DNA from 3 places in the Fusibacter sp. JL298sf-3 genome. Region 3 is predicted to be linked to each of the others. Evidence: predicted binding sites of a transcription regulator. Region 3 holds the regulator's gene; each other region holds the start of a gene.
What was found. The regulator Rex, encoded in region 3, represses fermentation and respiration genes when NADH is low (regulators of the CRP and FNR family bind a similar motif). The targets are predictions, from matches to a motif close to ATTGTTAANNNNTTAACAAT.
Positions count from the first base shown of each region.

Region 1: ACR6HW_RS06740 ((2Fe-2S) ferredoxin domain-containing protein) is a predicted target of Rex. The motif match lies at 6,924-6,943, and genes of this name have one in related genera.
Region 2: ACR6HW_RS03770 (glycerol dehydrogenase) is a predicted target of Rex. The motif match lies at 3,167-3,186, and genes of this name have one in related genera.

Region 1 covers NZ_CM132608.1:1,364,937-1,375,154, forward strand. Annotated here, with positions in the region: gene ACR6HW_RS06720 (exopolyphosphatase) at 1-223, shown strand, start outside; gene ACR6HW_RS06725 (DUF418 domain-containing protein) at 248-1,423, shown strand; gene ltrA (group II intron reverse transcriptase/maturase) at 1,540-2,958, opposite strand; gene ACR6HW_RS06735 (EAL domain-containing protein) at 3,416-6,610, opposite strand; gene ACR6HW_RS06740 ((2Fe-2S) ferredoxin domain-containing protein) at 7,140-7,385, shown strand; gene ACR6HW_RS06745 ([Fe-Fe] hydrogenase large subunit C-terminal domain-containing protein) at 7,382-9,100, shown strand; gene ACR6HW_RS06750 (SpoIIE family protein phosphatase) at 9,100-10,218, shown strand, end outside.
Region 2 covers NZ_CM132608.1:774,683-784,900, reverse strand. Annotated here, with positions in the region: gene ACR6HW_RS03795 (TFIIB-type zinc ribbon-containing protein) at 1-541, shown strand, start outside; gene ACR6HW_RS03790 (phosphotransferase) at 573-1,445, shown strand; gene ACR6HW_RS03785 (hypothetical protein) at 1,429-1,605, shown strand; gene ACR6HW_RS03780 (SH3 domain-containing protein) at 1,613-1,957, shown strand; gene ACR6HW_RS03775 (PocR ligand-binding domain-containing protein) at 2,204-3,118, opposite strand; gene ACR6HW_RS03770 (glycerol dehydrogenase) at 3,277-4,392, shown strand; gene dhaK (dihydroxyacetone kinase subunit DhaK) at 4,389-6,149, shown strand; gene ACR6HW_RS03760 (permease) at 6,492-6,974, shown strand; gene ACR6HW_RS03755 (permease) at 6,971-7,504, shown strand; gene ACR6HW_RS03750 (cupin domain-containing protein) at 7,497-7,808, shown strand; gene ACR6HW_RS03745 (Crp/Fnr family transcriptional regulator) at 7,798-8,451, opposite strand; gene ACR6HW_RS03740 (GrpB family protein) at 8,576-9,172, shown strand; gene ACR6HW_RS03735 (glycerophosphodiester phosphodiesterase family protein) at 9,175-10,218, shown strand, end outside.
Region 3 covers NZ_CM132608.1:1,982,903-1,993,120, reverse strand. Annotated here, with positions in the region: gene tsaD (tRNA (adenosine(37)-N6)-threonylcarbamoyltransferase complex transferase subunit TsaD) at 1-755, shown strand, start outside; gene ACR6HW_RS09500 (acyl carrier protein) at 1,140-1,373, opposite strand; gene ACR6HW_RS09495 (ABC-F family ATP-binding cassette domain-containing protein) at 1,463-3,373, opposite strand; gene ACR6HW_RS09490 (AraC family transcriptional regulator) at 3,512-4,357, shown strand; gene ACR6HW_RS09485 (redox-sensing transcriptional repressor Rex) at 4,636-5,265, shown strand; gene ACR6HW_RS09480 (acetyl-CoA C-acetyltransferase) at 5,410-6,594, shown strand; gene ACR6HW_RS09475 (MarR family winged helix-turn-helix transcriptional regulator) at 6,619-7,074, shown strand; gene ACR6HW_RS09470 (MATE family efflux transporter) at 7,241-8,581, shown strand; gene ACR6HW_RS09465 (DUF362 domain-containing protein) at 8,671-8,835, opposite strand; gene gdhA (NADP-specific glutamate dehydrogenase) at 9,215-10,218, shown strand, end outside.

The DNA of each region.
Region 1 (10,218 bases), 620 kb from region 3:
CGAGCAAAATGTTTCACTTTGGATTGTCGACGGCAAGCAAAAGCAAAACGTCAGCATTGCCTGTGGCTACAGCATACTTAATAGGACGTGTTCGGTGGATATCGGCGCTCTAATGCTTCAAAACGGCGGTGGCGGTCACAAAATGGTCGGCACTTGTCAAGTGCCGTATGACACAGCAGATACCGTTATTAAAGAACTTGTTACTGCACTTACTCCTCATTAAAAAAGATCTTTAGGGGGACCTACTATGTTACCGACAACTGCCAATCAACGCCTCAAAGAAATTGACATCATTAGGGGATTTGCTCTATTCGGCGTTCTCCTAGTAAACTTGACGATGATCGATCGAACCCTTTTTGGCTCATTAACAAACTTTAGGGCTCTACAAGGTGCCGATGCTGCCGCGTCATTTATCATTCACTTTCTCGCTCAGGGAAAATTCTACACCATTTTTTCTTTTCTCTTTGGATTGGGCTTCTTTCTTTTTATGGACAAACCCAATCCTGAAAAGAGAACCCTTTTATTTAAAAGACGCCTCTATGCCCTGCTCTTATTCGGTGTAATGCACCTCGTCTTGGTGTGGTATGGCGACATTCTACACAACTACGCGATTTGTGGCTTTATTTTACTTGCCGTCGGGCGAAACAAAGCGTTTAACTACAAGCGCGCCATTGTGATTCTACTGGTTGCCTCTACTGCGATTATGGCCTTGACAGCCGGACTTTCTTCAGTTGATACCGGCGATTACGACATCGAAACTTACAGTGAAGCAGAAGCCATTGCCGAAAACGCCTACACTCAAGACAGTTACATGAACATGGTCTTGTACCGTGCCTCTGGCGAACTGCCCATTGTCGTTCTGAACTTGTTGTTCGTTACCATCAAACTTATCGCCATCTTTTTTATAGGGTATCTCGTCGGCGCCAAACGGGTCTTTCACAACATTGCAGCTTATCACCCGTCAATTAAGCGCCTCTGCATATTTTCAGGTGCCGCTTTCGCCATTACAATTGTCGGCGAACTGGCACTGTATACACTGGCTAAAGAGACCTACTGGATACGGATAGTCGTCGGCCTCTTAAATGAAGTCGGCACGTTGGTCGGTGCACTGTTTTACATCACCGGGTTGCTCTGCCTGCTACAAACGGCTTTTTTCAAAAAACTGCTGTCACCGCTCCAGTATATGGGGCGTATGGCGTTAACCAACTATTTAACACAGACCATCGTCTTTACTACGTTCTTTTTCGGCTATGGTTTTGGCTACTTCGGAAAGTTGCCGATGCGTCTGTACCCGGTGCTGGCGATTTCATTTTATTGCCTACAGTTGCTCATTAGCGCCCTCTGGCTCAAACGTTTTAAGTTTGGCCCCATGGAAGCCCTTTGGCGCAAAATGACTTACGGCAATCAACACGCGGCGCGCTAGTGTATTTTTTCATCCACATTTAATCAAGACAAATCGAGTAGGAGGGAAAGTTGAGTAACTTTCCCGACCTCTCACAGCACCGTACATATGGGTCTCGTATACGGCGCTTCCTAGGTTTATGCACTAACAGATTTGTAATAATCAGAAAAGAATTGATAACCTGCTTTTCTCAAGAGATTATCTGTAATAGAGCATTGAAGTACTTGGCTACCGGCTATTTGCCAGTAGCCTTTTCTAGTATTAGAATACTTCTTTGCGTTAGAATGGTTATATCCAAGTTGTCTTAACCGCCTGTAGCGTGTTTTGATTTTCTTCCATCTCTTCCAGATGAACATGCGTAACCTTCTACGCAACCATTCATCCGTACTCTTTAGAAGTTTCTTCATATCAGCTAATTTAAAGTAGTTCGTCCAGCCTACTACATACTGTTTCAGCTCTCGTTTTAATACTTCATAACGAATACCACGCCGTCTTGTGGTTATTTGTCTTATTCGGCTCTTCATGCGAATAATGCTTTTCTTATGAACTCTGAATTTCATACCACCTTTTGATGAATAAAATCCATAGCCAAGAAATTTTACACGGCCTATATAAGATACGGATGTTTTATCCTTATTCACTCGAAGTTTTAACTTCTTTTCTATGAATGGTAAAATGTGTTCTAGTATCCTTTTAGCACTTCGCTTTGTTTTTGCAAACAACATTAAGTCATCGGCATATCTGACAAAACGCACACCGCGATGTTCTAATTCCTTGTCTAACTCATTTAGGATGACGTTGCTACAAAGAGGGCTTAGATTCCCGCCTTGGGCTAGTCCTTTAACTGTTGCTTCATACTTCTTATCAGCGATTGCACCCGCTCTTAAATATTTATGAATCAACGATATCACTCGACCATCTTTAATGGTTCTTGATAATATTTCTATCATCTTCGATTGACTCACTGTGTCAAAGAATTTCTCTAAGTCCATATCTACTACATAAGTGTAGCCTTCATTGGCGTATTCTTGGCACTTCTTCAAGGCATCATGTGCGCTTCGTTTCTCTCTGAAGCCATAGCTTGTTTCACTAAATGTTGGTTCATATAAATCTGACATTACTTGCTGTATTGCCTGCTGAACCATTCTATCTACTACTGTTGGTATACCCAACTGTCTTTTCTCCCCAGTGTCTTTTGGTATTTCTACACGTCTCACTGGTTTAGGACGGTATTTACCATCCAGTATAGACTTTCTTAACGCTTCCCCATTATCTTTCAAATGTTGTAGAAGATGCTCTACTTCCATTCCATCGACTCCGTGAGTCCCTTTATTTTTCTTCACACGTTTATAAGCTTTGTTCAGATTTTCTTGGGACAAGATTTGTTCCAAAAGTCCATACCCATTTCTGTCGGCATCGGTGATGTTGTTTTCAGTTATCCTCTTTTCAGTAAGCACTCTGTCATACCCTTTGTGTTCCGCACTATCTCTCTGACAGTAGCCATCAACTTTATGATGTTTTCTGCTTTTCTTCGTCCCGATTTCGGTAACTTTCATTGACTTTCACCTCCCTAGGTTCAACCCTTCATGTCTACACCTGTGTAGCCACTACTATGGTATCTGCTGACTTCTCATGACAAATCTTATTTCAACCATGCTTCTGAGATGCCTTTCACATGTCCATGAGACCTCCCCAGGTAAGAGCACAATCTTTCTCTCCATCTATCTGCCACATTTACGCTGTTGATTCCGAGTAGTTATTGGACTTCAATTTGTAATGCAACCTTATCCATCAACCTGCGCCTGATGTGATTTCTGTTCGTCAGACCAGAGATTTGCCGTAGGCTTCCTTCAGATTCCTCGTCGCCGAGGACACCCTTGCCGTTAGCTATACACTTCCCACTACTAGGGCGTGTTCAGGACTTTCACCTGTTAGATTGTGCCCATGCTGGGCACACATCGTAAAAACGGTACGGACCACATAGGTCTCGTACCGTTTTTTATCGCTCTGCCTCTAGGCTTTTGGCGTAAGCAACTCAATCTTTTCAATGGGTTTAGATAAACCGTAGCCTTGATAATAGTCACAGCCCATAGCGTCTAAAATATCGTACTGAACTTTGGTCTCAACCCCCTCTGCAATAATCTTCATGTGAAAGCCATGTCCCATCTGTATGACAAGTTGTGTCAACTCATGCATTTTGTCGTCATTTTCAATACCAGCGACAAAACTTTGATCAATTTTCAAAACGTTTACCGGCAATCGCCCGAGCATGCTTAGAGAAGAGTACCCGGTTCCAAAGTCGTCCATGTGAATTTCAAAACCGTTCTCGCTGAGTTTGTTGAGGTTGTTCACAACGCGATCAATGTACTCACTGATAGCTGTTTCTGTGATTTCAATATGGATTTGATGGGGTTTTACAGTATTTTCACGGACTTTTTCTAAAATATAAGACACGTACTCATCCCGTACAATCTCTTTTAAGGACGCGTTGATGGCAATGCAGATTTCTTCATCAAACTGTGCTTCATAGGCTTTGATAATAGCAATGGTTTCCCTGACGACAAAACGTCCGATTTCGTATATGAGGCCGTTTTCTTCGGCAAGTGGAATAAACTCACCCGGCGATACAAAGCCGAGCTCCGGATTTTTCCAGCGCACCAGTGCCTCGTAGCCGTGGAGTCCGCTTTTGTCGTATGAACTGTACTGAGGCTGTAAAACCAAATAGAGTTCATCGTTGACAACAGCTTTTCTCAAATACCGTTCTACCAGCACTTCACGGTCTTTTTCTTCTTGCATCTCACGGTTAAACCATGCGATATTTCCTGTCGATAAGTTTTTCTCAGCATAATCAAAAGCGATTTCTGCGTATTTTAGTGCTTTCTGTGCTTCATTGACTTCAGACTCCAAGGCGACGCCACTGTAGATAAACCCAAACTCCGAATAGAGGAGGTCGCTGTACATATAACTGGCGACTTGTGCTTCAATCGCCGCAATACAGGCTTCTGCTCGAGACTTATCGTATTTGTCGCCGAGCCATATGGCAAACCTGCCGCGTGGCAAGGTACTGATTTCTTCAATGTCTTCAAAAATGGTTTTTAAACCGGCACCCAGCTGAAACAGCAAAATATCGGTCTTATTGCGACCACAACTCTCAACAAGCTTCCCATAATGACGCGCGCCGGCAACAAGCAATATGGCATTTTCGCTCCCCTGTGTCATTAAATCATTGCTCACTGAATCCAGCAGATAGTCCAAATTGTAAAGACCTGTAGCCGAATCGTGAAAAGCATAAAACATAATCCGTTCTTTTTGAATGGTCGTCTCATGAACATCAGATAGCGAACCGACGATGCGCGATACGTTTCCAAATGCGTCTCGAACCACCACGCCGATAAAATGATGCCAGCGGTACTGATGGTCTTTTACCGCCACTTTGGCATCGACTTCATACACTTCGGGGATAGCTGTGTAATCCGATACAGCCTCATCAAACCAGATTAAGGAAAGTCTATCTTCCGGATGTACCCTTTCTAAAAAAGCCTCTAGAGCGTCGAGTTCGGAGTCCGCCCACTTAAAGGCGTTGGCTATTTCAAAAGCACCTGTTTGAGGGCTGTATTCCCAAAAAGCCTCTTTGCTAGCTTTTAAAATCAACTGGTACCTCAACTTTTCTTCTTCCAGCTTAACCCGATAGGCTTCCAGTTCATCGTAATTGTATCGCAAGGTCTCTTCAGCTGCAGCCATCTCTTCATAGAGTGCTTGGTTTTCAAGATTCGTTTCCTCAAGAATTTGATTTTTTTCTTTTAACGCAGTTACAGTGTACTCGAGTTCAGTCTGCGTCTTCTTCAGCATCTCCTCTCGGGCAACTTCTTCGCTGATGTCGAGAATCACGCCATCTATGTAAAGCATGCCCTTAGAGTCCTTGACCAATCGGCCAACTTCAGATACCCAAATGATGTCGCCGCTACGTGTTCTAATGCGATAAACCAAATTGTACGCACTCCCCGCTTCTAAATCAATAGGTGCATCTACAATCTGGATATCGTCTTCTAAGACGATATCTCGCCACTGACGCTCCCCGGTGTCTGATAAAAAGTCAGAGGCGGGATATCCAGTCGTCTCATAAACCCCTTCGCTTATATAATACATCAGCCAAGGCCACTTGGCCTTTGACCTGAAAACGATTCCCGGTATATTATTTTCCAGCGCCAATTGGCGCTTCTCTTTTTCACTGATGCGCTTTTTCAAGACGCGGCTGTAATACACGTAGTAGACGAGTACAATTAACGCTAAAAAAATCCCCCCTAAAACAGCCAACGATATGACGATGTCCCACTGGACACCTCTGCCGTAGTTGGCGATAAGGGCATCGTAGTCAAAGAGACTCATCACGAGGACGCCGCTGTCCTCAAGGGGCTCGAGGCGTGCCAAATGCTGGATGCCGTCGATTTTAAAGAAGAAGTTGCCTTTGTCGTCGCGCTGATAAGTTTTGTTTAAAGCGATGGTTTCCAATCTATTCTTTGAATCCGACAACACCACGCCGGTTTCGTGAAAGATAACCAATCGCTCATAGGGTTTCATTTCGAAGAAATCAAGATCGTCGATGGTGGTCTCATAACTGTAGTCGATCCCCACAACGCCCAGTAGGCTGTTCTGTTCGTCGTAAATCGCCTTTACATTGCTGAGAATAAACAAATTGGTGACTTGATCGACATAGGGGGTCGTCTGATGGATATGACCGCCCCCTTCTATCGCCACTTGATACCATGGACGCTCTCTTGGGTCATAGCCTGCAGGCAAAGCACTTGCCGGCCAGGAAACATACCCACCTGCCGCGTCGGCCATATAAATGTATTTTAAATCGTCATGAGACATGGCATAAGATTCGAAATAATCGTACAAATCCCGCTCTGCTTTACTCCCCAACTGAGGGGTCATCTCTGTTTTGGCAGTGGTACGGGTGTATTGCGTCAGCCGACCTGCTACTTCTTTAACATTTTTTTGGCGCGCAATAGTCTCTATGTCTTCTTCAATGCGCTCATGTTTAAGTTGGGCATATGCCGATATAGCATCAATCCGATAGTTGGTTTGACGGTTAAAATGCGCCACAGCGGCTTCTTTAACGCTGTAATTATAATAAGCTACTGAAAAGAGGCCAAAACCAATAAGAAGTATGGCAATCAGTAGTCTTTTTAAAGTATTGTCTTTCAAATTGTGCCTCCTGTAAAAGATCCTCTTATGTTTATTTGTAACCATTTTATACGATTGTAAGCAGAAAATCACACCTGTTTTTGTTAAACATTAAACAATTAAACCTTCTAATTTTAATAATTTCTCAGAATCTATATATTTCATTTTGTTATTACTTATTGCGTTCTCGTAATGAATTGGCATTTTACTCGATGCTTTTTTCTTGTTCTGAATCTTCCGAGTATTAATCGTTTCTTTTTTGTCATATTTTTATGGAAATTGGTACGTTTTTATCTTAAATTATCTTATCGTATGGAATTGAAATTAAACACCCTTTGTGATATTATTAACATGCATAAGAGATTAACTCTTATTCACTGTAGGCAATCGCTGCTTGCTTTATCATCTGTCACTCCATGACCGCAAGCATGGTTCGTATCCCCCAAAATATTGCTAAGCCTTCTCATCGTATAATCTAACAATATTTTGGACAATCCCTCAGCAAGCAGCATTCCTCTCTTTTTATTATCGTATTTGGAGGTTCACGTTTATGGAAATCAAAGTGTGTATCGGCAGTGCATGCCATTTAAAAGGGTCTTACGAGGTCATCAAAACATTTAAATCATATATTTCAAAAAATGCGCTTGAGGATACTATTGAACTCAAGTCTTCGTTTTGTCTGGGGAAATGTTCAGAAGCGGTATCCGTTCAAACCGACGCCGGCGAGATGTTTTCAGTTTCTCCTGAAACCGCTCAAACTTTTATAGAGGAACTCCACAGGTGGGTGATTAAATGAAGTTTATCAATTTCGACGCAGAGAAATGTGATGAATGTTTTAAATGTTTAAGGGCATGTCCGACAAAAGCCATTGCTTTTACGAACAAAAGCCATCATATTATCGACGATCTTTGTATTAAATGCGGTCTGTGTCAAATGCATTGTCCTGAAGGGGCTTTGACGATTCAACTCGATCTCGACTCTGTTCAGCGCGCCATTAAAAGCGGCAAAAAGGTCGTCGCGTCTATAGCGCCGTCCTTCGCCGGTTCTTTTGACCTCGAACACCCTAACCAAATGCACACGGCGCTGAAAGCGCTCGGTTTCTTTGCCATTGAAGAAACTGCACGGGGCGCGGAAATTGTCTCGCTCGAGTACGAAAAAACCATAGCACTAGGTGAAAAGAAAAACATCATCACCAGTTGCTGTCCTTCGAGCAACTACCTTATTGAGCACTACTTTCCAGAAGCCATAGACGTCGTAATTCCAACAGTTTCTCCTATGCTCGCACACGGCTTTGACCTCAAAGAACGCTACGGTACAGACGCCTATGTCGTCTTTATTGGACCCTGTCTTGCAAAAAAAGCCGAGGCTGTCGAAATCGAAGGGGCCATCGACGCCGTTATCACTTTTAGAGAACTTGAAAAGTGGCTCATCGAACAAGGCATTGCCATTGAGACATTGGCGCAAACGCCTTTTAGTACGCCTGTGAGCAAGCGCGGTCGCGCTTATCCCCTTGGCGGCAGTTTGTGGAAGAGCGATTTGAAAACGCGGATTAACCCGACCTACGACTACGTCCATGTCGACGGTATCGAAAACTGTGAGTCCTTCTTAAAATCCATAACAAGTGGCGAAATCAGCGGCTACTGTGCAGAACTCAATATATGTGACGGTAGTTGCGTCAACGGTCCCAACATGCCGGACTCTGCTCCGAATATGTTTAAGCGCATGCAGAAAGTCAAACAACACGTCCAGTCTCAAGAGGGATACTCGGATGTTGAAATACCTTTTGAGCTGTCACCTGAGCAACTGCGTAGAAGTTTCCATTCAAAATCTACAAACGAGGCGCCAGTCAACGACTTAGAAGTGGCTGAAGTGTTGATGAAGATGGGTAAGTACTCAGAACAAGATCAGCTCAATTGCAACGCCTGTGGCTATACCACGTGCTATGATAAAGCCGTAGCGGTCATCAGAGGCCATTCGGATATCAACATGTGCATGGATTCTTTAAGAAAAAAAGCGGAGGGGCTGCAATCGATCATCTTTGAAGCGAGTCCGAACGCCATCTGTATCCTCGACCAAGAGCTGCGCATCCAGGCAGTTAATCCGTCTTTTCACAACCTCTTTAATTCATCGCGCATTAAGCTGAACTACTGGCCGATTGCCGCTTTAATAGAAGACCCTATTTTCGACGACCTCCTCTCTTCCGGCGAACTGAGAGTGAGCAAGAAAATATACCTTGAGTCCGTGGACAAATCGTTCTTCTCCAATGTGGTTCAATTGAACGAAGGTAAAACCATCGTCGGCATCTTTACCGACATCACACAGGCGGAGAACAATAGACAAGAACTCGAACGCGTTAAGGCTGAAACCATTTCAACATGTCAGGAAGTCATCGACCACCAAATGCGCATCGCACAGGAGATAGCCAGCTTACTTGGCGAGACGACTGCGGAGACAAAAATCGGCCTCAACAAACTGAAGAAGCTCGTGTTATCCGATGGAGGTGACGCTTAATGGCTTTTCCTTACTTTGTCGATATCGCGCACCACTCGCTCAACAAAATTGGCGAAGAACTCTGCGGAGACAAAGTCGAAATTTTCAAGACGGACAATCGCCTTATCGCCGTGCTTTCCGATGGACTGGGAAGCGGTGTCAAGGCGAATATCCTCGCGACTTTGACCAGTAAAATAATGATAACTATGTTAGAAAAAGGGGCTAGCATTATCGAGACCATCGATACGATTATCCATACATTGCCTATCTGCAATATCCGTAAAATCGGCTATTCGACATTTACCGTCATCGATATCGACGAATCCCTGCACGCAAAAATTATCGAATTCGACAACCCGCCGATTTTTATGATGCGCGATAAAGCCCTATACCCAATTGATAAAAAAAAGATAGTGTCTAACGATAAAAATGTTTGGGTGAGTCATGTGGACTTGAAAGTCGGCGATTCCCTAACGCTGTGCTCAGATGGCGTCGTCCACGCTGGTGTCGGCCATTTGCTCAACCACGGGTGGGAGTGGCACCACGTCGCAGAATTTCTAGAACTACAAGAGACCCCATCGGCTGAAAAACTCAACCGCCGACTAATTGAGACATGCAACAAGCTCTACAACGAGCTCCCCGGTGACGACACCACCGCACTGACCATTTGTATACGCAATCCCGAGCGCTTGCAGGTACTGTCGGGACCACCGGAGCAAAAAAACAAAGACCGGGAAACCATTGAACACTTTATGAAACAGCCAGGTAAGAAAATCGTCTGTGGCGGTACTGCGGCCAACATCGTGGCCAGGGAGCTGAATAAAGACATCGAAACAGAAATCGACTACATCGATCCCTTCGTTCCCCCTACCGCTAAAATAGACGGTATCGACCTGGTCACAGAGGGCGTCTTGACGCTTAAAATGGTTCTTGGCAAATTAAAAGCACTCAACAAAAGCTGTGAAGAGCCTGTTTTTAATAAAAAAGACGGTGTGAGCAGATTGCTCAGGCTCATGGTAGAAGACTCCACACATATCGATTTTTGGGTGGGACGGGCCATAAACCCCGCACATCAAAACCCTGATTTTCCAAGAGATTTAAGCATTAAAACCCGCGTCATTAACGAAATTATAGAAGAA
Region 2 (10,218 bases), 1.2 Mb from region 3:
CGTCAACGGCAAACAGGAAACGTACCAAGAGCGTCGCATCAGATGGCGTCATGTGCGCGGCGACCACAGCCGGTTCTTCGACGACGTGCTTACAACCGCATCGGACAAAGTCGACGGCACCATGCTCGAAAAAGTCAAACCCTTTCACCTTGAGGCATTGGCACCTTATAAACCCGAGTACTTGTCCGGCTTCTTCGCCGAGCGGTACAGCGTTTCATTGGAGCGAGGCTGGGAAAGCGGCAAATGGGCCATCGACAACGCCATTGAATCGGATATCCACAGAAAAATCGGCGGCGACAGAGTGCGCTTCCTGGAAGTCAAAACCGCGTACAACGACGTAACCTTTAAACACATCCTATTGCCCATATGGCTGTCGAACTTCACCTACCAGTCAAAAGTCTACCACTTTATGGTCAACGGACAAACCGGCGAAACCGTCGGCGACTACCCAAAGAGCCCTGTCAAAATCGCATTGCTGGTATTTGCGGCAATCGTGCTCGTATTGGCAGTCGTCTACGCTCTTAACTCAGGCGCAGTATAAGTGGGGTAACAGGAGAGGGGGAAGTGAAGGCGTGAAACCTGAAAACTATGAAAGTACCCAGTGGTTCCAGTGGGCAAAATCCGTTTGGCAACTGACCGACATACACGAGCTCCAATCTTATCCCACCAACACAGTACTGAGATGCCATTCGTCCACTTATGGTCCCGTTGTTTTAAAAGCTTCAAATGAGGGGCTGTTTGATTACAACGTCGCTTACGGAAGCGATTCATTTTGCAAGTGCTACGCCATGATGCCTGAAGAAGGCCTCATGCTCCTAGAGGCCTTTGTACCCGGCACGCCTCTTCGAGAAGAGGCCGCGCTAGATAGGCGCATTGAAGCATTTGTAACGGTATACAGCAAGCTACACGCAACGCCTGTTTCAGTTGAAGAGAGCGCCTTTCCGACGTACCTGCAGTGGGTAAAGCGCATTGCCGCCTACATGGCTGAAAACAGTGACGATCCCCTCTTGACTGAACAGATGTTTAGAGCAGAACGTCTGTGTACGTCCCTTTTTAGTGCATATGGCGAGCGAACACTGTTACATGGCGATTTGCATCACGACAACCTATTGCTGAAATCAAACGGTGATTACGGTATAATAGACCCCAAAGGCGTCGTCGGACCGCCCTTATTCGATTTGCCTCGGTTTATTTTAAACGAATGCTTTTATGGGGACGGAACAACCTCTTTAGAATCAACCCTTTATGTCGTCGAGACTTTGGCGTCGAAAGTGTCGATACCTGTTGAAACCGTTGCCCTCAGTCTTTATGTAGAGACGGCGATGGCACTCTGCTGGTGTGTCGAGAGCGCCTGTCTCAATCCCGAGCACAAAGCGTGGTTGGAAGTTGCGGCGCAACTGCTTACTTATTATCAGATTGGAGACGCATATGAAAAAACGAAATAGTTGGGCGGTTTTATTGGCTTTGGCGCTGACCTCTGGCGTCATGTTAACCAATCGCTTTATAACGCCTGTACCCGATGGCTTAGCGGCGCCACTTATGATTGCAGCAGCGGTGTTGCTGGGGTACTATTTGATTACTGGCAGAAAAAATGAGAGAAAGTGAGGGCACTATGCGCTATCATGTGACAAAGGACTGGGTGCCGGAAACAGAGACTTTTATTAAACTCAAAGCAGGTGAACGCGTCGTCTGTAAAGAAATGTCGGATCCAAACGGCGATTGGCCGAACTGGGTGTACTGTGTAGCTGAGCACGCCGAGGGATGGGTACCCGCTCAAATTATCGACAGATGTGGCGATGAGGGCACTGTGTCGAAAGCCTACGACGCCACAGAGTTGACTGTGCACAAAGGCGATGTGGTCATCGGCGAAAGTACCCTCAACGGCTGGGTGTTCGGGTATCTCGAACAGACGCCGGATCAGTTGGGCTGGGCACCGCTCAATCATCTCACTGTTTAAAGAGGGACGGTTCTTTTGTGCCGAAAAACCCTAATATATTCCATAAAAAACCTCGCTATCTCTTTAAATAGCGAGGTTTTTTGAGCGCACATCAGCGCGCCTTCACCATACTTTCAGGGGATTGGTGAAGACGAGTTGTACCGGCGCAGGGACTTGCGCCGATACTGAAGAATCTAGAGTTTTAGCGCGCGGCAGTACTCTTGAATGGTAAAATATAGTGATATCCGGCACAAAAGAACCGTCCCTTTAAGTTCGAAAGCGTTTTGGCGTGGTGCCACGGTGGGCTTTAAACTTTTTAATAAAGTAACCGACATCGCTGTAACCCAATGCGTCACTAATTTGCGCCACTGTCATTTGCGTCGTCAGCAAAAGTTCTTCTGCCCAGCTGAGCTTCATTTGATTGAGAAAGGTACTGAAATTGACGCCGGTCTCTTTTTTGAAAAGCCGACTGAAGTACCCCGGACTGATATAGCAGACCGCAGCCACTTCATCAAGTGTTACCATGCGGTCTTTATGTGCAGCTATGTAGTCGAAAGCCGGTTTTAAAACTTTGTGTTTTTCCACAGAATCGGTCAGTGCCGGTGGGGCCAAAAGCAAATCGAGAAAGTCGCCGGAAAGAGAGGTCATGCGATCTTTGAAAAGAGCGACAAAGGCGTCTTGTCGGCTGTGCTTTTCTACGGCTTCGCTGACGATAAAATGCGAGAGCTGACGCAGCATCTCGGTGACACTTGAGATGCTTTCCAGAGTGAACTCGGGCAGTGCCTCATAAGCCTCCGGCGCCGCTAAATGCTGTGGTGTGTAGAGCACTTCAATGCGATGTGCTTCTTCGGGAACGAGTCGCACTTGGCCGGCCATAATGGCGCCGAGGTATTGGTCTTCGACGACTATGGGAATAGCGATGTCCACAATGCCCATGTGACAGTGGTAAATGTAAGGCGCGTTTGTGCGTACCGCTTCAAGGCCGCCTCTGGCATCACAGGTGAGACATCTGGCTAAGAGTTCCGGATTTTCCCGTGCTTTTCGGCAAACCTCAGAGCAACGGCTGTGTGTCGTAACCGGATTGCCTTTGTAGTCCACAGTGATTATAGCAAACTGTGTGACTTCGGCAACGGCGTCTTGTAGTGCTTGCCACTTTTCGATGTCGATGACATCCTTCAACATAGTAAACCTCCTTTATGGTCATCGAAATTATACCATTAAAATCATCAAAATGACAATATATTACCATTAAAAATTGCCTATAGAGGACAATAAACCCTCGTGACAGATGACGAAATTTTCTGTAAACTGTTTAGAAACACATGAGGAGGTCTATGAATATGAAAAAAGCATTTATCAGTCCAAGTCGCTACATGCAAGGAGAAGGGGTACTTAATGAACTGGGGTATTTTGTAAAGGGGTTTGGCAAGAACGCACTATTAATTGCCCATTCAGACGACGTGGCACGCGTAAAAGCTCAGCTGGATAAAAGCGCAGAGGATTACAGTGTGACATTTGTGGAGAGCGGTTTCAAAGGGGAGTGCTGTCGCAGTGAAATCGAGCGGTTAAAGGCGCTGGCAGCTGAGCACAAATGCGCTTGTACCGTCGGTCTCGGCGGAGGCAAGGCGATTGATACGGCGAAATGTGTTGCCGAGGGTGAGGCGCTTGTTATCGTGCCGACGATTGCCGCAACAGATGCACCCACCAGCCACTCGGCAGTGGTATACACAGCAGAGGGCGCCTTTGAATCGTATGCGTATTTCAAACAGAGCCCTCAAGTGGTATTGGTCGATACCGCTGTCATTGCTAAAGCGCCGACGCGATTTTTGGTATCGGGCATGGGCGATGCGCTGTCGACGTATTTTGAAGCGCGTGCCACCCAGCGTTCAAATGCCGATGTCAACGCGGGGTTACCGTGTGGAGGGGGCGCCAAGGGAACGATGACGGCGATGGCACTGGCGACGCTCTGTTATGAAACGCTGTTAAGAGATGGTGTAAAAGCCAAAGCGGCTTGTGACGCCAATGTCGTTACACAGGCACTTGAAAACATCGTCGAGGCCAATTGTCTGTTGTCGGGATTGGGGTTTGAAAGCGGTGGTCTCGCAGCTGCTCACGCCATTCACGATGGCTTGACGCTCCTCGAGGGAACCCACGCGTATTACCATGGAGAAAAAGTGGCCTTTGGTACATTGGCGCATTTGGTTCTCGAAAATGCACCGATGTCGACTATTGACGACGTACTGGATTTTTGCCTGTCAATAGGGTTGCCGGTATGTCTCGCCGATATTGGCGTCGAACAACTGTCCGATGAAGCGTTGGCAGCAGTTGCTGAGAAAGCGTGTATTCCCGAAGAGTCGGTTCACGCCATGCCGTTTCAGGTAACGCCGGAACAAGTGGCGGCGGCCATTCGCGTCGCCGATGCACTGGGAAGAGAAAAGAAGGGACGATTTGTATGAAGAAAATAATCAATACACCGGATACTTTGGTTAACGATATGGGCAAGGGGCTGTTGCTCGCCCATCCAGAACTCGACTACGACAATCGGTACGGTATTGTTAAGCGCGCGGCACTCGACTCGGAAAAAGTGGCGCTAATCAGTGGCGGCGGCAGCGGCCACGAACCTGCACATGCAGGGTTTGTCGGCACTGGTATGCTGGACGCCGCCGTTTGCGGCGACGTTTTTGCTTCGCCGTCTCAAGTACAGGTGTACAAGGCGATAAAAGAGGTCGCCGGTTCAAAAGGTGTTCTGTTAATCATTAAAAATTACAGTGGCGATGTGATGAACTTTCAAAACGCGGCGTTTATGGCGAGTGAAGACGGTATTGAGGTGGCGCATGTTAAGGTGGCCGACGATATTGCGGTGGACGATAGCCTTTACACAGTGGGCAAGCGCGGTGTCGCGGGAACGGTACTGGTCCATAAAGTTGTAGGTGCCGCCGCTGAGAAGGGCTTGCCGCTTGAATCGGTTCAACGCATTGGGCAGAAGGCCGCTGATGCGGTTAAGAGCATTGGCTTTGCACTGACGTCGTGCACAGTGCCAGCAAAGGGAACGCCGACTTTTCAAATTGAATCTGGGGAGATGGAGTACGGTGTCGGCATCCACGGTGAGCCGGGGATTCAAAGAGAAGCGGTTCAAACGGCTGATGAATTGGCGGAGCGCATGGTAGAGGCTCTTTTGGACGCTTTGCCAATTGAAAGCGACCGGCCTGCGCGTTTGGCGTTACTCGTCAACGGCTTTGGCGGCACGCCGCTTCAGGAGCTCTATGTGCTCAATGCAGCGGTCTCCAAGCGGCTTCTCGAAAAAGGGCATACCCTCGCATTTGTGCGCGTTGGCAACTATATGACCAGCATCGACATGGCAGGGGCCTCTCTATCGCTTATGGCGCTCGACGACGAACTCGAAGCGTTGCTCGGTGCCCCATGTGAGACGCCGGCATTTGTACAGACGGCGGCGTCGAAGCCGATTACCCCTGAGCGCCTCAACAAGTGTAAAGAGGCGGTTGTAACGGAAGCAGCGGTCGAATTGTCACGGGGAACACCTGTTGTCGAAGGAGAGGTGGTAACCTATGAAAACATGCTTTTTCTCGTGTCTGAAATGGGCGCGGTTGTTATTGAGAACGAAGTGGCTTTTTGTGAGCTCGACGCCCATGCCGGAGACGGCGATTTCGGCATGAGTGTGGCCAAAGGCTTTAAGCGCCTGAAAAAAGAATGGGGCGCGGTTTTAAGCGAGGGCAGCGGTGACATCGGTGCTTTCTTGGAAGCCTGTGCGCTGGTAATTATGGCCCATTGCGGCGGCGCGTCCGGCCCGATATGGGGGGCGGCGTTTCGATCAGCAGGCCGTTCGGCAAGGGGCAAAGAGCATTTGGATGTCCAGGGAATGTACGGTTTACTTGAAGCTGCTGCTGAGGGCATTCGACTGACAGGTGAACGAGCTTTCGGACGCGGTGCAGGCATTGGTGACAAAACGTTAATGGACGCACTTTTGCCATGTGTTGACGCGTGGCGGAAAGTCGCAGAGGAAGGTGGCGTTCTCCAGCGTGCATTTGCTAAAGGTGCGGCTGCCGCTGAAGCTGGTGCAAAAGCGACAGAAAACATCACTGCCCGTATGGGGCGTGCTGGAACTGTGGGCGATAGAAGCCTTGGCTATCCAGATGCAGGCGCTCACGCGCTCGGTGTGATCTTTAAAGCACTTGACAAGGCGTTGCGGTTTTAAAGGGACGGTTCTTTTGTGCCGAAAAACACTAATATTTACCATTTAAAACCTCGCTATTCGAAGGAATAGCGAGGTTTTTTGACGTTTACGTCGGCGCGTATACACAGCGGCCTAACCGAAGTGGCCTACGGTAAGTTATATCGGCGTCGACAGTGACGCCGATTTTCTAAAATCCCGCTGTACCAGCGCTTAGAGGCGCCGTGGTTTTGGATTATATGGAAAATTATAGTTGAATCCGGCACAAAAGAACCGTCCCCCTTTTTTGCAAAGTGTGACATGTGGAACACTTTTTACACGTCAAAAGCCTTATACTCTTTGTAAGCGTGGAGAGGAGGTTGTCAAATGGATGGATTGACTAATGCGTTTTGGGGGATTGGAATTGTCGGTATGGCGGCGGCTGCTTACAAAGACAAAAGAGCGACGCGGAAAGCCGCTGTTAAAGCCAAGGGCATGTTGAAGCACATGCTTGTGGACATCGTCGGGATAGTGTTTTTAATCGGCTTGATAGTGACGTTTTTGTCACCGGAGACCATACAACGGGTACTCGGGGAAAATGGCGGCTGGGCGGCGACAGTGGCAGCTTCTGTAATCGGGAGTATAACACTGATTCCGGCTTTTGTGGCGTTTCCGCTCATCGGTTCGCTGAGAGACGCCGGCGCAGCAGTGGTGCCGCTAACAGCTTTTTTGACGACATTGACGATGGTGGGGATCGTGACGTTTCCAGTTGAGAAGAAAAGCTATGGCATGAAGTTTACAGTGATGCGCAACGGCCTCAGCTTTTTAGCGGCTCTTGGTATTGCGTGGGCGATGGGAGGTGTCGTATGAAAAACTTTGTCAGGCGTCATCGCATGACGACGGCAATTGGCCTAATTTACGTCGGACTTACCATATTCTATAGGGCGCTTGCAGTGGAGGCACTTGCACACACGGTTTACTACCTAAAAGAAATGGCTTGGATTATGCCGGTGGTGTTTATGATGATTGTCGCCATAGAAGTGCTTATTCCAAAGGCTTTTATTGTGGCGCAACTGGGAGAGGCGTCGGGCATAAAGGGCACGGTATTTGCTTTTTTGCTGGGGAGCATCTCGGCAGGACCGATTTACGCGGCGTTTCCCATTGGAACGGCTTTGTTGAAAAAAGGGGCCACCGTCGGCAACGTAGCGATAATATTGTGTGCTTGGGCGGTTATTAAAGTGCCTATGCTGGCCAATGAGGCCAAATTTTTAGGTGCATCTTACATGTGGGCGCGCTGGGGATTGACAGTGGTGGCAATTGCGGTCATAGGCATTGTAATGAATCGAAACATTGAACGGTCGTCCATTTTAAAGAGTGAAAAGGAGCAGAGAGATGAATAAAAAAAACCACCGTTTTCAGACGGGCAAAGAAAAAGTCGTAGAGAAACTTGTTCTCAACGACGCGTTGCATTACATCCATATGATTTTCCCAAAAGGTGAAGGTCTGCCGGTGCATGAAGCCAATGCTGACGTGTACATGACCGTTGTAAAGGGGACTTTGACGTTGAGCTTAGATGGCGACGAGCGACAGTACGATGCGGGAACGCTCATTGAGATTTCGGAGAAGACCGTCATGCACGTACACAACACTTCAGAACAGGCAGTTGAACTCATTGTGATAAAGGCGCCGGCACCTACACATTGAGTACGGCATCGGCGTCTAGAATGTACACGTGGTGGACGTCGTAGTCGATGAGACCATCTTGTTTCATCTTTTGCAGCGCTCTTGAAAGGGACGTTCTGCTGACGCCCATTTGTTCGGCAAGAGCTTTTTTTGTCAACGTCAAGCGGATGTCGGTGGTCTTTTGAAGTTGGACCTGTGTTCGTAAGTAGTTACAGATGCCGTCTCGAATACGTCGGCTGACATGGTGCTTGATTTTGGTGCCGATAAAAACGGTGTGATCTGAAATTGTGGTTATAAAGGCGCGCATAAAGGCATCTGATGTGCGACAAAGTTTGTGGAGGGTCTCCTTGTCGACGAGGAGGACCTCTGTCTTTTTTTTGGCGACGACCGTCATGGGAAAGTAAGGCTGGCTTGAAAAAATCAGGTTTGCGCCGAGGGTATCGCCGACTTTAAAATCGGCGACGGCGAGCAGATTGCCTTCTAATGTGATGCGCTCCACGGCGAGGGCGCCGCTGAGAACGATTTCTATATGGGTACAGGTGTCGCCTTCTAAATGTACCATTTCATTTTTACCAAAAGTTCTGCATTTCGAATCGATTAACGCTCTTCGAGTGTCTTCTGTAAGAACGCCGAACAACGGGCTTTCTTTTAACCTGTACGACATAGGGACCTCCTTTAAAACGATACTCTACAATTAGGATAGCGCGGAAAGGCGATTGATACAAGCATTTTTAGAGTAGGCAGGCCCTGTCTTTTTTGGTAAACTATAAAGAAAAAAGGGGGCTCAAATGGCAAAAAATTTATCCGATATGACGCTAGAAGAATTGTGGGCGCTTTTTCCGATTGTTCTCAAGCCGCATAATCCGGCGTACTTTAAGTGGTATGAAGCTGAAAAAGAACAGCTTTCGGCGTTGTTGTCGCCTTCGAGAATTTATAGATATCATCATATAGGCAGCACCGCTGTGAAAGGACTGGTAGCGAAACCCACTGTGGATATATTGCTAGAACTGGCGCCGGGCATTGAAAATGCCGATGTCGTAGCGCAGCTGGTCTCAGAGGGGTGGGTGCTTATGTCTCAGCAAACGACGCCGCATGTGGACAGCGTCCTCAACAAAGGCTATACACCGGCGGGCTATGCGGAGCGCGTCTTCCATCTCCACGTAAGACCTTGTGGCGATTGGAACGAACTCTATTTTAGGGATTACTTAAAGGATCATCCGGCGGTGGCCGATGCCTATGGGCGTTTGAAGGAAATTTTAGCAGAGGGCTATCGACACAACAGGGACGGGTATACAGAGGCGAAGACGGCCTTTGTCACTGAGGTTACAGCGCTGGCGAGACAATTGTATAAAGACCGTTACAAACCGGTACATGAAATGAGGTGAACATGAAAGCTATATGGCAACTGCATGTAAGAGGGTACAAACTCTTCATCAAAAATATCAACCGCATTATCGGCTATCAGTTAATTGTCAGTTTGCTCCTCACCATTTTCATTTTGCCGTTGTTCCACATGATTCTCAACTTGCTGATGAAATCCCGTGGTATGACTTATGTCGCCAACGGTTTGCTTCAAAAGTTGTTGATTTCTCCGCAGGGCATCTTGCTGGTTCTCACCATGCTGATTTTTGGCTTTATCATCGTTATGTTGCAACTTGGGGGCATAACGGTCATAGTCCATCAAATTTTGGTGGAAAGTAGGGAGAGCCGGTTTATCGACATCGTCTTGTACGTCATGAAGCGGTTGAAATACATGCTCGGCTTTGACGGCATTATTATCGCGGTGTATTTTATCTTGCTGGCACCGCTTCTCGAGAGTGAAATACGAATAGGGTTGTTCGACTCGTTGACCATTCCGGTGTTTCTCGTGGAAAAAATAGAATCGAACACCTTCCAGTATGCCTTGGCAATACTTGCCATTGGCGTCGTCGTTGCCTTAACGGTGCGTTGGATGTTTGCGTTACATGCGCTGTTGCTGAACAGGGAGCAAAAAAAGCACTTTCTGAGAGAAAGCGCCAAGTTGCTCAAACACAATTTGAAATACATCGTTAAATACACGTTGGTTTCATTTGCCTTTGCCGTTGTGTTTGCCGTTGCTGGAGCTCTGCTGATGGTTTTGGGCAGTGCCGCGATTATAGCGCTGTTTCCTTTCGGTGAGGCCATTAACACCCTCGTGGTGTTTGCCCTCGGCATCATCCTCCTCTATCTCTGGGGACTGATTTCGATTCCAGCTTCTCTGATTCAGCTGACGCTTTTGTACCATCAGTTGTCGGGCAATGTCGATCCCCTCGAAATCAAGGTGGTCGGCCGGCAGACGCGGCTCAACAGATGGCTGTCCAACAAAGCGGTTATCGGCGTCAGTGCGGTGCTGCTCGTCGTCGGGGTGTCGGCTTATGTGTATGTTTTTGATGTGGCTTTTGCTTCGATTAAG
Region 3 (10,218 bases):
TCGTCGGGGCGCTGTTGGTGGGGCTCTCCAGTGCAAAGGCGCTGGCGTATGCGTTGGAAGTGCCCTTGGTGCCTGTGAACCATATCGAAGGGCATATTGCGGCAAATTATATTGCCCACCCGGAACTGGCGCCGCCGTTTCTCTGTCTGATTGTTTCCGGCGGACACACGCACCTTGTAGAGGTGGTGGATTACACGACCTTTAAAATCGTCGGGCGGACGCGTGACGATGCCGCAGGCGAAGCGTTTGACAAGGTGGCGCGTACCTTGGGGCTCGGTTACCCCGGTGGCCCGGTTGTAGACAAGCTCGCGCAGAGCGGTGATGCGACAGCCATTGATTTTCCACAAGCCATGATGGGGGAAGCACATCTCGACTTCAGTTTCAGCGGTCTCAAGTCGGCGGTGCTCAATTACCTCAACAGCGCCAAAATGAAAGGCGAGACCATCTGTGTGGAAGACGTTTGTGCAAGTTTTCAAGCGGCTGTGGTCGGTGCGTTGAAAGGGAAAACAGAGCGGGCGCTGAAACAGCTGGGGTACGATACGTTGGTACTCGCAGGCGGTGTAGCGGCCAATTCAGCCCTACGCGAAGCGCTTTCTGAGTTAAAAGGCGTGCACCTCTATTACCCGCCGCTGTCTCTTTGCACCGATAATGCGGCGATGATCGGCTGTGCCGGCTATTACCGATTTTTAAACGGCGATATCGGCGATTTAAATGTTAACGCTGTGCCCAATCTCAAAATCGGTGAAACCCTGTAAAAAGTCCCCACCTCATACCTGTTGTATGAAGGTGGGTTTTTTAGTGCCAATCTCCACCGCCTGTTTTACAAAGAAGAGGTTGTGAAGGCGCAAATATATCAATGGAAGTGTATATTCACTCAGGATAAGTTTTGGATATTTTGTGGATTAAATTGTGGACTATGTGCACAACTTTTCAGAAAACACGAAAAACAAGGGTTGAATCATGTGAATAATAGACGTTAATCATGTGGATACTGTATGGACCTGTGGATAACTTCTGTATATTTAATTACGGTGCATAATTATCCGTTTTTATATGGGGGATGTTGTCGGGAGCAGCGCCTATGGCATCGTTTAAATTAAAAATCGCTTTCCCCAAGTGGAGAAAGCGATAAGTGGTGCTTATTCTTCAATACCAATTTCATTTAAGTAATGCACGATGTCGTTAATAGATGCAAAATCCTGTGCTACGTCGTCGGGAATCTCAATTTCAAATTCGTCTTCAATGGCCATAATGATTTCTACTGCATCGATGGAATCGACATCCATGCTGTCAAAAGACGTATCCGCTTTTATATCGTCAGGATCTATGACGCTTAACTGCTCTACGATGAGAGCCTTGATTTTTTCAAACATGGTAACCTCCTAAAGTCGCTTGAACGTATAACTTAGTTTTTATTATAAAGAAAAAATAACATTTGTCTATATCCTTTTGATTAAAGAAATCATAATAATTCTAATAATTCATCGAATTCTGCGTATAGCGCTTCGATTTCAGCCTTTAAATCTTCGATGGATTTTTGCGTCTCTACCGATTTTTCCGGGTTTGAAAACACCTCGGGTTCACATAGGGCCATTTCCAGTTCAGACAGTGCACTTTCTTTAGATTCCAGTAAGCTCTCAATAGTGCTCTGGCGGGTTTTGAGTCTCTTCACTTCCGCCTTCGCCTCTTTTTCCTTGCGCTTGTTTTCTTTGATTTGCGTCTTGGTGAGCGTATCTTTCGGCGCCATGTCCGAGGCGTCCAAAAGCGCTTCTGTCTTCTTTTCTTGAGCGTAATCGTAATTGCCCCAATAGACGGTGAGCCCGTCTTCTGTCAGTTCAAAGATCTTGGTGGCGATTTTGTTCAAGAAGTAGCGGTCGTGGGAAATCATAATTAAAGTGCCCTCGTATGCACACAGGGCGTCTTCCAGCGACTCCTTCGAGTAGATGTCGAGGTGGTTGGTCGGTTCGTCGAGGAACAGCGTGTTGTTTCTTGAAAGCATGAGCTTGAGCAGTGAAACACGGCTTCTTTCTCCGCCGCTAAGCTGTCCGATATGCTTGTCGACGTCGTCGTTTGAAAACAGAAAGGCGCCTAAGAGCGAACGCACTTCAGTCAGCGTCAAATGCGGGTTTTCATCGTGAATTTCTTCGAGAACGGTTTTTTCAAGTGTGAGGTTTTTAAGTTCTTGGTCGTAATAGCCCTTCTCCACTTGATGCCCCCACGTCATGGTGCCCGTGGCATCTACTTGGCCGAGCAATGCTTTGAACAACGTCGTTTTGCCGACGCCGTTGGGGCCTATGAGGCCGATGCGCTCGCCGCGGAAGATGTCGAAACTCAGGTTTTCAAAGACTTGATGCGCGCCGTAGGCCTTCGACAGATTTTCCACTTTTAAAATGTCTTTGCCACTTTGAATATCGGCGGCGAGGTTTAGGCTGAAATGCGCCTTAAATACTTTGGGGCGCTCGGACGGCACGATGTGAGAAAGGCGCTTTTCACGTGATTTTGCCCGCTTTGCCAGTTTTTCAGTGCCGCGTTCTTTAAATTTGCGAATTAAGTCCTCTTGCTTTTTGATTTCTTTTTGCTCGATTTCGTATTGTCTTTGCGCCGCTTCAAGTGCAACGGCCTTTTGAACCACAAAGTCTGAGTATCGGCCTTTGTAAGTGGTGATTTCATGATTTTCGATTTCGTACACATGGGTAATCACCTGGTCGAGAAAATACCGGTCGTGGGAAATGAGTATAATTGTCCCTTTGTACTCTCTGAGGTAGGTCTCAAGCCACTTAATTGCGTCGATGTCGAGGTGGTTGGTCGGTTCGTCGAGAAAGAGGATATCCGGTTGCTTTAAAAGCAGTCTGGCGATGCCCACACGTGATTTTTGCCCGCCGCTGAGGGCGTTAATGGGTTTGTGGTATTCTTCCGGGGCAAAGCCGAGGCCGTTGAGCACGCCGCGAATCTGACTCCCCACAGCGTAGCCGTTGAGGGTTTCAAAGGCTTCTTGAAGCCGTGCGTATGACGCCATCGTCCCCTCGTAATTGGGGTGCGTGGTGTCGCTCATCAGCACTTCGAGTTCGCGCATTTTTTGCTCGATTTCAAAAACGTCGCTGAAGATGGCTTCGCAATAGTCGAAGGCACTGATGCCCAAATCAATTTGCGTGTTTTGCTCTAAGTATCCGGTGGTCATGTCTTTGGATATAAAGATCTCGCCGGCGTCTTTGGTTTCGATACCGGCCAGGATTTTAATCAAGGTGGTTTTACCGGCGCCATTGACGCCGATTAGCCCTACTTTGTCGCCGACGCCCACTGTGAAAGACAAATCTTCCAAGATGGTGTCGATGCCGTAGGTTTTGCAGATGCCCGTACAAGATAATGCAATCATGGTCTACTTCCTTTTCTAGAGTTATCAGATTCATTATACATGATACACTGGTAGAATGAAAGCGCGTGACAAAAGAGGACAGGAAATGTCAAGAAGTAGCTCACAAACTGTCTTATACTAAATCTAGAGGAGGTCGTTATGGCATTGATAGCGGATATGCAAAAATCGGTGGCGTTTATGGAAGCGCATCTGTTGGACGGGATTACTTATGAAGAGGTGGCGGCGCATCTATGTCTATCGCCGTATCATTTTCACCGGATGTTCAAGCTGACCACGGGAACCACGCCGTCTGTCTACATGCGCAATAGGCGTCTGTCTTTGGCCGGTGAACACCTGACACATAGCGACGATTCTATTATAGAAGTCGCCTTTCGTTATGGCTACGAGTGTCCTGAAAGTTTTTCTAGGGCATTTGCGCGGTTTCACGGCATGACGCCGCTTAAAGCCAAGCGTACTGGGGCACCGCTCAAATCTTATAACCGCCTCGTCTTAAAAATGATTTTAGAAGGAGGACAACTGTTGGATTACAGAGTAGAAAAGCGCGCTGCATTTGACGTGCTGTGCAAAGTACGCGCGTTTAATCAGGAAGAGACGTCAAAGGCATCCAATCGAGACATACCGGATTTTTGGACGGCGTGCCAAAACGACGGCACTTTTGAGGCGTTCAGTTCAGACGGCGGGGTATACGGCCTCTGCAGTGCCACGGAGCATGCCAGTCAGTTTTTCGATTACGGCATCGGCAAAGTATACACCGGTGGCGCTGTGCCGGAGGGGTACCGAGTTTGGAGCGTTCCAGAGGCGCTGTGGGCGGTTTTCCCGTGTGTTGGTGACGACGGTGCGTGTATCGGCGCTATGTGGGAACGCATTTTTAAAGAATTTCTGCCGGGATCGACCTATGAAATGGCGCCGGGAACGGATTTTGAATACTACGGCGCCTCAGAGTGCTTCTGCGAGATTTGGATTCCTGTTCTATTGAAAGAATAGCTGAAAAACAGTGCTTTCGAGCGCTGTTTTTTTGTGTGTATAATAGACAGGCCGCTTTTTTTCTAAAATATTAAGAAAATTTTAAAGAAAAAAATAACGAGGTCTCGGTGACCAACGGGGGCTGAAGTTGCGTTAAAAGGTTGTTAGTTGGGCATTTATTGGGTATAATCAACTCTAAGACGATAATTGGTGCGAAAAAAGATTGTTATTTATTTGACAACCTTTAGTAAAAAATGGTACAATATACGAATAAGGCTTAAAGAACGATGAGGTGAGTAATGAAAGAAAAAAACATATCAGTAGCAGTTATTAGGAGATTGCCAAAATACCATCGGTATTTGAAAGACCTCCTCGACAAAGATATTAAACGTATATCTTCAAAGGAATTGAGTAAATTAATAGGATTTACAGCATCGCAAATTCGTCAGGACCTCAATAACTTCGGCGGTTTCGGACAACAGGGGTACGGCTACAACGTCGACGACCTCTATACGGAAATCGGGAAAATCCTAGGTTTGACACGCGAATACAACGTTGCCATTGTCGGAGCGGGAAATATGGGACAGGCACTGGCCAACTATTCGAGTTTCAGCAGATTGGGCTTTCATTTAAAAGCGATGTTCGACATCAACCCCAAATTGGTTGGGCTTAACATCAACGGTGTTCAAGTTTACGACATCGACGAGTTCAATACCTATGTTGAAGAAAACAACATTGAAATCGTCTACATCTGTACGAGCCGTGCGGGCGCTCAAGATGTGGCAGACCGCATTCAAAAGACGAACATTAAGGCGATTTGGAATTTTGCGCCAATCGACTTAAAAGTACGCGAAGACATTGTTGTGGAAAATGTCCATTTGATAGATAATCTGTTAACACTTTCATATTTCTTAAAAGAAAAAGAATAATTCTATCAAAACCACTGCATAATTACGCTCTTTGCATGTTAAAAAAAAGATAAAGAAAATGCGGGACTGGGCATGACCTAGTCTCGTTTTTTTGATAAAATATTCTCTAGGGATTGTAACACATTAAACTTAGGGAGGTACAACATGAAAAGAGAAGTGGTTATTGTCAGTGCTGTTCGTACGGCCATCGGTGCTTTTGGCGGCAGTTTAAAAGGGGTAACCCCTGCAAACTTAGGCACCACAGTTATCAAAGGTGCGCTGGACAAAGTCGGCCTTTCACCTGAAGCGGTTGACGAAGTGCTCTTCGGTTCTGTTCTACAAGCCGGCTACGGCCAAGGCATTGCGAGACAGTGCTGGGTTGGCGCAGGTTACCCGGAATCGGTGCCGTGTACAACGGTGAACATGATTTGCGGTTCCGGTCTTAAAACAGTTTCCATGGCGGTTCAATCGATTCTCGCCGGCGACAACGACGTGGTGGTCGCAGGTGGTACTGAGAACATGAGCATGGCGCCTTATTTGATTAAATCCGGCAGATGGGGCCAGCGCATGGGGAACGGCGAACTGTACGACGTGATGGTGATGGACGGCCTTTGGGAAGCTTTCAACAACTATCACATGGGGATAACAGCTGAAAACATTGCAGAAAAATGGGGTATTACAAGAGAGGCACAGGACGGATTGGCGTACCTGTCTCAGTCGCGTGCGTTTAAGGCGCGTGAATCCGGTCGATTTGACGACGAAATCGTACCGGTGACGATTCCTCAGAGAAAAGGGGACCCTATTGTTTTCGATAAAGACGAGTACATCAAGGAGACGACAGAAGAAAAACTGGCGAAATTGAGACCGGCGTTTAAGAAGGACGGCACGGTAACGGCGGGCAATGCGTCCGGCATTAACGACGGCGCTTCTTGTGTCGTCGTGATGACGAAGGAAAAGGCCGACGCCCTCGGGTTGAAGCCGCTATGCTCAGTGGTGGGCTACGCTTCTGCAGGTGTCGATCCAAAGATTATGGGCATCGGTCCCGTACCGGCAAGTCGAAAGGCGCTTGAAAAATCGGGCCTTTCGGTTTCGGACCTCGACCTCGTTGAAGCCAATGAGGCGTTTGCCGCACAGGCGCTTGCCGTATCAAAAGAGCTCGGTCTCGACCAAGAAAAAGTCAATGTCAACGGCGGCGCAATTGCCCTCGGACACCCAATCGGTGCGTCGGGCAATCGAATTTTGGTCACATTGATTCACGAACTGGTTAAGCGCGAGGGCACTTACGGTTTGGCGACGCTGTGTATCGGCGGCGGTATGGGCGAAGCGGTAATTGTAAAGCGCGCAGAATAAAAGGCGTTTTAGAAAGGACAGTCGATGGCGAATTACACAAATGAAATCGGCCGGATTTTAGACCGATTCCACACAAAACTTTTGATGCAAGACAAGTCGGGCTTTTTTAAAAGGGACTTGGGCTTTAAAATCAGTTTGATGGAAATGCTTATGATTAAGCGCATTGGTGAACAAGAACCCATTCGACTCAACGAACTCATCGACTCGCTGGAAGTGGACCGAAATCTCGTGACCACGACATGCAAGCGCCTGATGATGCTTAAATTGCTCATCAAGCGTCAGGACGAGACCGACGGCAGGGGGCAATGCCTTGAACTGACGTCGGCGGGGCGCGTGGTATATGAGAAAATCGTCCGCGAGCAAAGCAAGGAGTTGGCGTTTGTCCTCGGCGACATCAGCATCAACGAAGAGAAAGCGATTTTGAAATTCGTCAGTAAGTTGGTTCAATACCATACTGAAAAGTACGAAGTCAACAAATAAATACGCGTGGAGGGCTTGACAAGGGGGTCTCCACTGCGTATAATCAGTAAAGTTAAAAAAATATGCAAATCGCCTTTACGGCGGAGTGTTGAACATCCACTTGAAAAAAACTCAAGGTGGGTGTTCTTTTTTTGTGAAAAATTAACGCGTTAGGGGAGAGAGTACCATGGAAAAGAAACAATTTAATCGCTATCTGTTGGCATTGACATTGCCCATCATTATTCAAAATCTTATTACAACGGCGTTGAATCTCCTCGACACGATGATGATCGGTCGAATCGGAGAAGTGCAGCTTGCCGCCGTGGGGCTTGCCAATCAATTTTATTTTCTTTACACGCTGTTTATCTTCGGCGTCGCCGGGGGCAGCGGTGTTTTAATCGCCCAGCTTTGGGGCAATAAGGACCAGCGCTCTATTAAAAAGGTGCTCGGGCGCTCGCTCATCTCAGCACTGCTTTTGTCCACAGTGTTTATGGTGGTGGGCTTGACGTTTACTGAAGAGATTATCGGCCTGTTTAACGACGATCCCACAATAGTGGCCGTGGGCAGTTCCTACCTGAGAATTACGCTCATGGGGTATTTGTTTACCAGTGTGTCCTTTGTACTGGCATCGGCACTTAGAAGCATTAACAACACCAAAATGCCGATGTACGCCAGCTTGCTCGGCTTAATAATCAACGGCACGCTGAACATGGTGCTGATTTTCGGTTACATGGGCTTTGAGCCGATGCATGCCAAAGGTGCGGCTATTGCCACGTTGACGGCGCGTACCATCGAGTGCTTCGTGCTCATCTACTTTATTTACAAGCACGTGCCGGAGCTCGCCTTGGGCGTCGGCGATTTCAAGGGACTCGAGACGTCGATGAAGGCGTCTTTAAAGAAAGTCACTTACCCGATTTTGCTCAACGAAGCGTGTTGGGGCATCGGCATGGTGACGTATGTCGGGCTCTATGCGCGCCTTGGAACGCGTGCGACAGCGGCGATGCAGATTTGCAGCACGGTGATGAACCTCTTTATGGTGGTGGCGTTCGGTCTTTCATACGCCGCGCTGGTGGTCGTGGGCAACGAAGTCGGTGCGGGCAAGAGTGAACATGCCATGGAACTGTCGGCGCATATACGCAAGCTCGCGCTGAAGGTGGGCGTCGTCTTGGCGGCGATTCTGTTCGCTTCTTCCGGCGTCATACCGATGTTCTTTAAAGTGTCGCCGGAGGTCAAGTCGATGTCTCAGGGCATCCTGTCGATTTTTGCATTGATGTTGCCGCTGAGAATGCTCAATATGCTGATGATTGTCGGCGTGCTCCGAGGGGGCGGCGATGCCCTTTACGGGACGATTTTACAGGCGACGACGTTGTGGATTGTGGGCATTCCGCTCACTTTTGTGTGTGGCTTTGTACTGCGTCTTCCGGTACCAGTTGTCGTGGGGGCTTCTTTTGCAGAGGAAGTGGTGAAGTGGCTTTTAATTCAGCGCCGTTACAAGTCGGAGAAGTGGGTGCGCGTGGTGTTCAGCTAATGCTGAGGCGGCGCATCTCTACTGGATAAGAAGGTATAAAAAAAGGTCAGTGCTCTGGGCACTGACCTTTTTACCGCCATTTTTTTAGATTACTCTGGTTGTGGAGCGTCAACTGGGCAAACGTTCGCGCAAGCGCCACAGTCGATACATTCTGAGTTGATTACGTAGATGCTATCACCAGCAGAGATAGCGTTTACTGGACATTCTGGCTCACATGCGCCACAAGAAATACAAGTATCTTTAATTACGTACATATTAAAACCTCCTATAAAATAACTCGCCATTTATTTTCGTGAACTTGCCTTTATTATAGCCACAGAGGTACAGGCGGACAACACGTTTTTTTAAAAAAAAAGGAAAAAAGGCGACAATACAATGATAATCATTATTAAGGCGAAAATGTTCGGTATTTTACGGGGTTTAAATTGTCCCATAGGGACAATTTTGTCCTGTTGAACTGTTTCAAAAAAGTTATAGAATAGCCCTTTATTTTGGTTTACACTGTATATCTTCTATGTTAAAATTAAGGCGTTGAAGGGATTAATATTTTTTTAACAATTTCGAGACAAATGGGAAATTCCCTAACAAACTGAACGAGGTTTCGACAAGATCATTTTAAAGGAGATGTTTGAAATGAAGTACATTGAAGAGGTATTTGAACAGGTTAAACAGCGTAACGCTGGAGAAACAGAATTTTTACAAGCTGTAGAAGAAGTATTTAAATCTTTAGAGCCTGTATTAGAGAAGCGTCCTGAGTATGTAAAAGCAAATATTCTCGGTAGAATCACTGAACCGGAAAGACAAATCGTATTCAGAGTACCATGGGTAGACGACGCAGGTAATGTACATGTTAACAGAGGTTTCAGAGTACAGTTCAACGGCGCTATCGGACCTTACAAAGGTGGTCTTAGATTCCACAAGTCAGTTTATTTAGGCATCATCAAGTTCTTAGGTTTTGAGCAAATCTTCAAGAACGCTTTAACTGGTCTTCCAATCGGCGGCGGTAAAGGTGGTTCTGACTTCAACCCAGCTGGTAAATCAGAAGCTGAAGTTATGAGATTCTGCCAAAGCTTTATGACTGAATTATATAGACACATCGGTCCTGACGTGGACGTTCCAGCAGGCGATATCGGTGTTGGCGGTAGAGAAATCGGTTACCTTTACGGACAATACAGAAGAATCCGTGGCGCATTCGAAAACGGTGTTCTTACTGGTAAAGGCCTCGTTTACGGTGGTTCTTTAATCCGTCCTGAAGCAACTGGTTTCGGTGTCACTTACTTTACAAGAGAAATGCTTAAGACACATGGCGAAACTTTCGAAGGCAAAACTGTTGCCCTCTCTGGTTTCGGTAACGTAACTTGGGGTACAGCTACTAAAGTTACAGAATTAGGCGGTAAAGTTGTAACAATTTCTGGTCCAGACGGATACATTTACGACGAAGCGGGTATCGCTGGCGAAAAAATCGAGTTCTTACTCGAGCTTAGAGCAAGCGGACAAGATATCGTTAAGCCATACGCTGATAAATTTGGCGCTGAGTACTTCCCAGGCGAAAGACCTTGGAATGTAAAAGCAGACATCATTATTCCATGTGCTACTCAAAATGAAATCCACTTAGAGCACGCGAAGCAAATCGTTGC